Regions from separate parts of the Acidovorax sp. Q11 genome, predicted to be linked through region 1. Evidence: riboswitches for the same ligand, from Rfam matches in the RefSeq annotation. Region 1 holds a riboswitch; the other holds the start of a gene.
The links. Region 1 has a riboswitch for glycine ahead of ACYZGB_RS08335 (D-amino acid dehydrogenase). Riboswitches for the same ligand answer to the same signal wherever they lie in the genome.
Positions count from the first base shown of each region.

Region 2: another riboswitch for glycine. It lies ahead of gcvT (glycine cleavage system aminomethyltransferase GcvT); the one in region 1 lies ahead of ACYZGB_RS08335 (D-amino acid dehydrogenase).

Region 1 covers NZ_JBUDZG010000007.1:77,031-81,439, reverse strand. The annotation lists gene sorT (SorT family sulfite dehydrogenase catalytic subunit) at 1-740, shown strand, start outside; gene sorU (SorU family sulfite dehydrogenase c-type cytochrome subunit) at 742-1,080, shown strand; gene ACYZGB_RS08335 (D-amino acid dehydrogenase) at 1,134-2,453, opposite strand; glycine riboswitch at 2,545-2,657, opposite strand; gene ACYZGB_RS08330 (2-keto-4-pentenoate hydratase) at 2,883-3,677, shown strand; gene ACYZGB_RS08325 (YXWGXW repeat-containing protein) at 3,760-4,215, opposite strand; gene ACYZGB_RS08320 (hypothetical protein) at 4,375-4,409, opposite strand, start outside.
Region 2 covers NZ_JBUDZG010000002.1:103,893-108,301, forward strand. The annotation lists gene gcvP (aminomethyl-transferring glycine dehydrogenase) at 1-7, opposite strand, end outside; gene gcvH (glycine cleavage system protein GcvH) at 151-525, opposite strand; gene gcvT (glycine cleavage system aminomethyltransferase GcvT) at 721-1,869, opposite strand; glycine riboswitch at 1,920-2,046, opposite strand; glycine riboswitch at 2,068-2,157, opposite strand; gene ACYZGB_RS02910 (TRAP transporter large permease) at 2,175-3,452, opposite strand; gene ACYZGB_RS02915 (TRAP transporter small permease) at 3,449-3,943, opposite strand; gene ACYZGB_RS02920 (TRAP transporter substrate-binding protein) at 4,094-4,409, opposite strand, start outside.

The DNA.
Region 1 (4,409 bases):
GTGTGGTCTGGAGCGGTGTGCCGCTGCGCAACGTGGTGGCGGCCCTGGGTGGCCTGGCCGATGGTGCTGCTTACCTGACCGGCACGGGCGGCGAAAAACTGCCCGAGGGCGTGGACCCGCTCACCGTGCTGGTGGAGCGCTCGGTGCCCGTGAAGGCACTGGATGACGCTCTCCTGGCCTGGGAGATGAATGGCGAGCTGCTGTCGCTCGCGCACGGCGGCCCGCTGCGGCTGGTGGTGCCGGGCTACCAGGGCGTGAACAACATCAAGTACGTCAAGCGCGTGGCGTTTACCAGCGCACAGTCACAGGCACGCATCATGTCGCACGGCTACCGCATGTCGCCCCCCGGCAGCAAGGCCAGCCCCGACCAGCCTTCGGTGTGGGAGATGGGCGTCAAGTCCTGGATCAACGGGCCGCTGCCCGACAAGGGCGCGCTCAAGCCCGGGCAGGTGCAGGTGCATGGCGTGGCCTTTGGCGGCACACGCGGCATCAAGGGTGTGGAAGTCTCGGTCGATGGTGGCAAAACCTGGTTGGCGGCCAAGCTCATCGGCCCCGACCTGGGCCCGTTTGCCTGGCGGCAGTTTGCGCTGCCCGTGCGTCTGGAGGCAGGCAGCCATGTGCTGGCCAGCCGCGCCACCGACACGGCGGGCAATGTGCAGGCCGAGCAGCGCGAGGAAAACCTGGGCGGCTACAACAACGCCAGCTGGCGCGACCACGCTGTCACGGTGGCTGTCGCCTGACATGGGGCGGTGGAACCGAGCGCGCCACCTCGGGGTGGCGCTGTGGGCTGTCGGTGCCTGTGCGGCGGCCTGGGCCGCCGACCCTGCCGAACTGGCGCGTGGCAAGGAGCTGTTCACCAAGATCCAGCCCGCCTGCGCGGTGTGCCACACGCTGCAGGCCGCTGGGGCCGAGGGCCAGGTGGGCCCGGTGCTGGATGAGCTGAAACCCGACGCGGGCCGCGTGTTGCGCGCGCTGAAGGCAGGCATCGGCGTGATGCCCTCGTATGCCGAGCGCATGAGCGAGAAGGACATGCTGGCCGTGGCGCAGTTTGTGGCGCACGCCACGGGCGCGGCCAAGTAGGCGCGGGCTTTCGTGGCGGTTGCAGCGCTGCCTCGCTGCAACCGCGCGCTGCTTCAGGCCGCCGTGCGCGACGGCACCAACGCCGCGCCCGCCGCACGCCCCTGCAAGCCCTGGAACGCAAAGTCCACCTCGGGCACGCGGCCGCTCACGATGTCGGCCAGGGCCTTGCCCGAGCCGCAGGCATGCGTCCAGCCCAGCGTGCCGTGGCCGGTGTTGAGGAACAGGTTGCCCACCTTCGTCTTGCCGATCAGCGGCACGTTGCTCGGTGTAGCCGGGCGCAGTCCGCTCCAGAACTGGGCCTGGCTCGCGTCGCCCGCGCCAGGGAAAAGCTGTTCCACACGCCGCACGATGGCCTCGCAGCGCACCTGGTTCAGGTGGCGGTCGTAGCCGTTCAGCTCGGCCGTGCCTGCAATGCGCAGGCGATCACCGCCGCGTTCGCTGGTGTAGCGCGAGAACACGAGCTTGAACTCGTCGTCTGTCAGGCTCACCTGGTGCGCCTTGCTGGCGTCTTTCACCGGCATCGTCACCGAGTAGCCCTTGGCCGGGTAGATGGGCAGCTGGATGCCCAGCGGCTGTGCCAGCAGCGGGCTGAACGAGCCCATGGCCAGCACAAACGCATCGCCGCGCACGCGCTCGAACCGGCCCTCGGCGTTGGTCACTTCCACGTGGTCGATGCGGCCGCCTGCCTCGCGCAGTGCGGTGATGTGGTGGCCCATGCGGAACTGCACGCCCGCCGCCTCGCACAGCTTGGCCAGCTCGCGCGTGAACTGGTTGGCATCGCCCGATTCGTCCTCGGCCGTGTAGGTGGCGCCCGCCAGCTGCGGGCGGATGTGGGCCAGCGCGGGTTCAAGGCGCACGGCCTCGTCGGCGCTGATGACCTGGCGCTCGCAGCCCAGCTGGCGCATCTGCTCGGCCGGGGCCAGTGCGCCGTCGAATTCCTTTTGGTTGGTATAGAAGTGGAGGATGCCCTGCGTGCGCTGGTCGTACTGGAGGCCGGTGGCCGCGCGCAGCTGCTGCAGCGTGTCGCGGCTGTAGGTGCCCAGGCGCACGATCTGCTCGATGTTGTGGCGCGTGCGCGCGGGCGTGCAGTTGCGCAAAAAAGACAGGCCCCACAGCCACTGGCGCATGTCGGCTCGGATGCGGAACAGCAGAGGCGCGTCCTCCTTGCCCAGCCACTGCAGCACCTTGAGCGGCGCGCTGGGGTTGGCCCAGGGCTCGGCATGGCTCACCGAGATCTGGCCGCCGTTGGCAAAGCTGGTTTCGGCGCCGGGCGCACCCTGGCGGTCGATGACGGTCACCTCGTGACCGAGTTGCGAGAGGAAATAAGCCGAAGTCACGCCGAGCAAGCCGGCGCCGAGAACGATCACGCGCATTTTTGAAGCCTTTTAAGGGGTCTGCGCCTGATGGGTATGCGATTGCAGCTACTAAATCAATAGCAAGCAGCTGGCGCATGTCCGCCAGGCTGCCGCTCCCCCTGTCCTTGGTACCTGAGAGATTCACCGCCATCCCACCCGGGCTGCGGCTTGCTCCTTCGGTGCGCTTCGCGTTGCGCGAAGCGGCTCTCCAGACGGCTTTGAAAAATGGTGCAGTACGGAACCTGAGCGTGTATGGGAGTTTGCGCCTTCGGTGCACAGCGGGCGGTGCCACTGCGCTCTCCTGCGGGGGCCATTCTAGGAGCGCACGACACGCGAAAACCGACTCCTGTGCGCTAATGGGCCGCAATCGTTGCTGATGCTGGGGCCGTGGGCCCCCGGTGGCTGGTGGCCATAATTTGCCGATCTCCCTGACCCTGGAACCGCCCCATGCCCGATACCGCCTTTGACCCGCAGACCAGTGCCGCCGTGCTCACCATGGCCCGCCAGGGGCGCACGCCCCGCCCGCTGGACCTGCCCGCTGGGTTGCGCCCGCAGAACGCGGCCCAAGCCTATGCGGTGCAGGACGCGGTGGTGCGCGAGCGCGGCGAGGTCGCGGGCTGGAAGGTGGGCGCGGCATCGCCCGATGCACTGCCCGCGCGCGCGGCGCTCACCCGCGATTCGGTCTGGGTGGCGCAGGCCCAGCACGCCGGGCAAGCCGCTGTGCACCTGCCCGCCGCCGGTTTTGTGGTGCTGGGGGTGGAGGCGGAACTGGCCTACGAACTGGGCGCCGATCTGCCCCCGCGCGCCGCGCCCTACAGCCTGGACGAGGTGCGTGCGGCCCTGGTGTCGGTGCGCGCTGCCATCGAGGTGTGCGACACCCGTTTTGCCGCCTGGGCCCAGCAGGGCGAATGGAGCCGCCTGGCCGATCAAGCCTGCCATGGCGCCCTGGTGGTGGGCGCCGGGACGGCCGATCTAGCGGCAGTGCAGCCGCTGGCGCAAGGGGTGAGGCTGTGGGTGAACGAATCGGTGGCCGTGCAGCACACCACCTGGGGCAACCCGGCGGGCGACCCGCTGCGGTTGCTGGTGTGGCTGGCCAACGAAGGCGCACACAGCCTGGGCGGGCTGCGCGCAGGCCAGTGGGTGACGACGGGCTCGTGCACCGGCACCGTGCTGGTGGCGCCGGGCACCCGGGTGGTGGCGGATTTCCCGGGCCTGGGCCTGGCGGAGCTGGTGTTCGACTGAACAGCACCCAGCCAACGCTGCCCCAGTCCGCCGCGCCTTTCAGCGCCTGTTTGTGATCTCCTGCGAGATCGTAAACAGGCTCTCAGTTGCGGTAAGGGTTGTCGGGGCTGCGGTCGTGGCGGTTGGATACACCGTCGCCATCGCGGTCCCGGTCGTGGCGGTTGGGCACACCATCCCGGTCGCGGTCCCAGCCGCCACGCTGCATGTCCCAGCGGCCGCCATGTTCCACCCAGCGCGGTTCGCGGTAGTGGTACCCGGGGCGGGCCTTGACCCAGTGGCCTTGCTGCCAGACATGGCGGTGGCCACGCCACTCCCAGTGGCCGGGCACCCAGACCATGCCCCGGCGTGGGTGGGGCACGGCCTCATGGCGGGGTGGTGGGGGCGCCTGGTACTGCACCACCACAGGCGCCGGGCCGTGGTAGCGGGGCGCGTCCGCACCGATGACAACGGTGGCGCTGGTGTGCTGCGCGTGCGCTGCCGTGGCGGCAGCCAGCGTCAGCAGGGCGATGGATACAGCGGCGAGTGCATTGCGGGCCATGGTGAACTCCTAAAAATGGTCCCTGTCGGAACCGGAGCCTTGATGCTGCGGGCCCTGCGTCAAGCCGGTGTAGTCGGATTGCGAAGTCTTGTGAAGTTGTGTTTCCTGGGGCGGAGGCGCATGGGAGGAGTGTGATTTTTGTCACGCTCGCGGCAGGGCTCAGCGCCACCAGATCACCACCGCCAGCAGCATCA
Region 2 (4,409 bases), on a different contig from region 1:
CAGTCATGGCGGGCGTTCGGGGTGCTATGAAAAAAGAAGCTGCTGGCGCTTGTCAGTCGGACATTTCAAAGGATTTTTCTTTGAAATCCAATGGAATCAAACGCAGGCAGCTATGGTTTTGAAACCGGAGACGAATGGGCCAAGCGCCCATCAGGCGTTGGCTGCAAAGGCCGTGTAGGCCGTCTCGTCCATCAGGGCGTCGAGCTGGGCCACATCGGCCAGCTTGACCTTGAAGAACCAGCCCGCGCCCAGCGGGTCGCTGTTGGCCAGCGACGGGTCGGCGCGCAGGGCTTCGTTCACTTCCACGATCTCGCCGGTCACGGGCATGTACACGTCGGCAGCAGCCTTCACGGACTCGACCACGCCCGCCACGTCACCCTGGCTGAAGCTCGCACCCACCTCGGGCAGGTCCACAAACACCACGTCGCCCAGCGCATCTTGTGCGTGCACGGTGATGCCCACCACGGCAGCAGCGGTGTCGGCGGTGTTGATCCATTCGTGTTCTTTGGAAAATTTGACGGTCATGGGGAAGCTCCTCAAGCAACGGGTAAATAAAGGAATCAGCAATGTAAGCGGCAAAGGGCCGTGGTTTATGCCTTGGCGTGTGCGACGTGCGTGGCGCATGCCAGCGCCCCCGCGCAAGGGCCGCCCCGCCGCGCTGGGGGCGTCCCCCTTCCAGGGGGAAGGCGCCGTAGGCGACTCAGGGGGTATGTCATTTCTTCAGCCGCGAAAGTAGTTGGCGGGCGTGAAAGGCATGGCGCGCACTTCCATGGGCACGGCCTTGCCGCGCACGATAGCGTTCACACGCGTGCCGATGGCGGCAAATGCGGGCGCCACATAGCCCATGGCCACGGGCTCGTTCACCGTGGGGCCCAGCAGGCCACTGGTGACTTCGCCGATCTTCTGGCCGTCCGTGCTTTGCAGCTCGGTGTGCTCGCGTACGGGCACACGTTCCAGCGCCACCAGGCCTACGCGCTTGCGTAGCAGGGTGGCGGGGTTGTCGATCTGCGCCAAGACTTTGTCGGCGCCCGGGAAGCCGCCCGCGCGGGCGCCACCGGTGCGGCGCACCTTCTGGATGGCCCAGTTCAGTGCGGCTTCAGGCGGCGTGGTGGTGGTGTCGATGTCGTTGCCGTACAGGCACAGGCCCGCTTCGAGACGCAGCGAGTTGCGGGCACCCAGGCCGATGGGTTTGACCTCGGGCTGGGCAAGCAGGGCGCGGGCCAGGGTGTCGGCCTGCGCAGCGGGCACCGAGATTTCAAAACCGTCTTCACCGGTGTAGCCGCTGCGGGTCACAAAGCAGTCGCAGCCTGCAATGCTGAATGCGCCGCCGGTCATGAACACCAGTTTTCCCACGCCGGGCGCGAGGCGGGCGAGGGCGGTGACGGCCTGCGGGCCCTGCAGTGCGAGCAGGGCGTGGTCGGGCATGGGCACCACTTTGCAGCGCTGGCCGATGCGGGCCTGGATATGGGCAATGTCGCCCACCTTGCAGGCGCCATTCACGATCACGAACAGCGTGGACTCTCCATTCACCTCGCCCTGGTTGAAGAACATCAGGTCGTCAATGACCGTGCCCTCGTCGGTGAGCAGCAACCCGTAGCGCTGCTTGCCTACGGGCAGGTCGATCACGTCCACGGGCATCAGGGTTTCAAACGCCGCAGCTGCATCGGCGCCGATGAGTTTGAGCTGGCCCATGTGCGATACGTCGAACAAGCCCGCTGCGGTGCGGGTGTGCACATGCTCGGCCATCAGGCCTGCGGGGTACTGCACGGGCATGGAATAGCCCGCAAAAGGCACCATGCGGGCGCCCAGCTCGATGTGCAGGGCGTTCAGGGGCGTGGTGAGCAGGGTAGACGTGGCAGGGGCTGACATGGCGGAACTCCGGGGCAAATGGGGGCCGCAGCCACACGGGTGGCCACGGGATTTGCCCTGCTGTCCGCTTTACCTGAGAGATTCACCGCAGCGCCCTGGCTGGCCATGCGGTTTGCTCCTTCGGTGGATGGCCTCATCACGCGGTGCGGTGGGCCATCTCTCTCCAGCAAGGGAACGCCCGCATCACTGCGGGCGGTTGTCAGTCCTTTTGCCTGAGCGTTCGGCTGCTGCCTGCGCCTTCGGCGGTGCTGCACGCCCTGTTTGGCGGGCGGAGCACTCTCTCCTGACGGGCGGGATTCTAACGCCTACTTGGCATAGACCAGGTCACGCAAGGCCAGAGAAATCGATGGCACATAGGTAATGACCAGCAGGCACACCAGGATCACGCACACAAAAGGCAGCAGGTGTTTGATGATCCGGTCCAGCGAGATCTTGGCCACCGTGCAGGCCGCAAACAGGTTCACACCAAAGGGCGGTGTGATCATGCCCAGCGCCAGGTTCACCACCATGATCAGCCCGAAATGCACCGGGTCGATGCCAAAGTGCATGGCCACGGGCGCCAGGATGGGCGCCAGCACGATGATGGCGGCGCTGGTCTCGATGAACATGCCGATCACGAACAGCGCCGCATTCACGCCCAGCAGGAACAGGGCAGGGGACTGCAGCACGGCTTCGAGCCAGCGGCCGATGGCATCGGGCACCCCGGCACGTGTGATGAGGAACGCAAACAGCCCGGCGTTGGCGATGATGAACATGATCACCGCCGACGAGATGGCCGACTTGCGCAGGATGGCGAACAGGTCCTTGATGCGGATCTCGCGGTAGATCACCATGCCGACGATGAGCGCATAGAACACGGCCACGGCCGATGCTTCGGTGGGGGTGAAAACGCCGCCGTAGATGCCGCCCAGGATGATCACAGGCATGAGCAGCGCCCAGCCTGCCTGCAGCGTGGCCTTGCCAAAGGGCATGCGGCCATCGCCGTCGTTCTTGCCCCAGCCCTTGTACTTGCAGTACGCCCATACGAAGAGCATCAGCGCGGCGCTGATCAGCAGGCCCGGGCCAAAGCCCGCGATGAACAGCTCGCCAATGGACACTTCGGCGCTCACGCCGTACAGGATCATCGGAATCGAGGGCGGAATGATCACGCCCAGCTCGGCACTGGTGGCCTGCAGCGCCGCCGCATAGCTGGTGGGGTAGCCATGCTTGATGAGCGCGGGGATCAGGATGGCACCAATCGCAAACGTGGTGGCTACCGACGAGCCCGAAACGGCCGCGAAGATCATGCAGGTGAGCACGCAGGTCATGGGCAGGCCGCCCTGCACGCCGCCCACGATGCTCTTGGCAAACTCCACCAGGCGGCGCGAGATGCCACCGGTCTCCATCAGGTTGCCCGCGAGGATGAAGAAGGGGATGGCCGCCAGCGGAAACTTGTTGATCGAGGCGAACATCTCCTTCACCGAGATCAGCATGTTGGCGTTGGATGCCTGGATGCCCAGGATGGAAGCGAGGCCGATGGACACGGCCACCGAAATGGTGAGTGCAAAGCAAATCACCATCGTTGAAATCATGACCATGCTCATTGGGCGGTCTCCAGTTCCATGCGCAGGGGGTCGATGAGATTGCCGATGATGCCGACAGTGCAGAACAGGCCGCCGATGGGCATGGCCAGGTAGGCCCAGAACATCGATACGGATTCCAGCCCTGCCATGCTCTGCACACCACCGCGCTGGGCGTAGTCCCAGCCGTACCAGATGACGATGCCGATCAGCGCCAGGGCTGCCAGCGCGACCACCCAGTCCAGCACCCGCCGCAGGGCGGGAGGGCTCCAGCGGTACAGCACATCCACGCTCACCATCGCCCCCTGGCGGAAGGCGGCGGGGATGGCGAGGAACACCATCCAGATCAGGCTGAAGCGGATCAGCACTTCCGTCCATTCGGCGGGCTGCTCCAGCACAAAGCGCATGAGGATCTGGAACATGCCCAGCGAGGCAGACAGGGCCAGCATGGCGCAGGCCCCCAGCATGGCGATGAACGTGGTCCATCGTTCAAAGGTGAGAAAAGCATTTTTCATGGGGCGGTTCCAGCCATGGGCAGTTGTTGAATCAACAGGGGGAACAACACGGTAAGCAATCAGGCAATAAACCCGGGGCGAGAATAAAAACGCCCGATAGCGCTTGCGCTACGGGCGTTGGTTGCTACTACAACGATAGTAGCGTGGGCATCACTTGAAATCGCGGATCTTGTCGAGCGTGGCCTTGCCGAACTGTTTTTCGAATTCGGCATTCACGGGGGCCAGTGCGGCCACAAACTTGGACTTGTCGGGGTTGTCCACCACCGTCATGCCCTTGGCGCGCAGGTCGGCCACACCCTTGGCATCGTCTTCGTCCACGCGGGCCCGATTGGCCTTGGTGCCTTCCTTGGCGGCGTCGATGAAGGCCTGTTTGTCCGCGGCCGACAGTTTCTCGAAAGCGCCCTTGTTCATCACGAAGATGGCAGGCGAATACACGTGGCCGGTCAGTGTCAGGTGCTTTTGCACC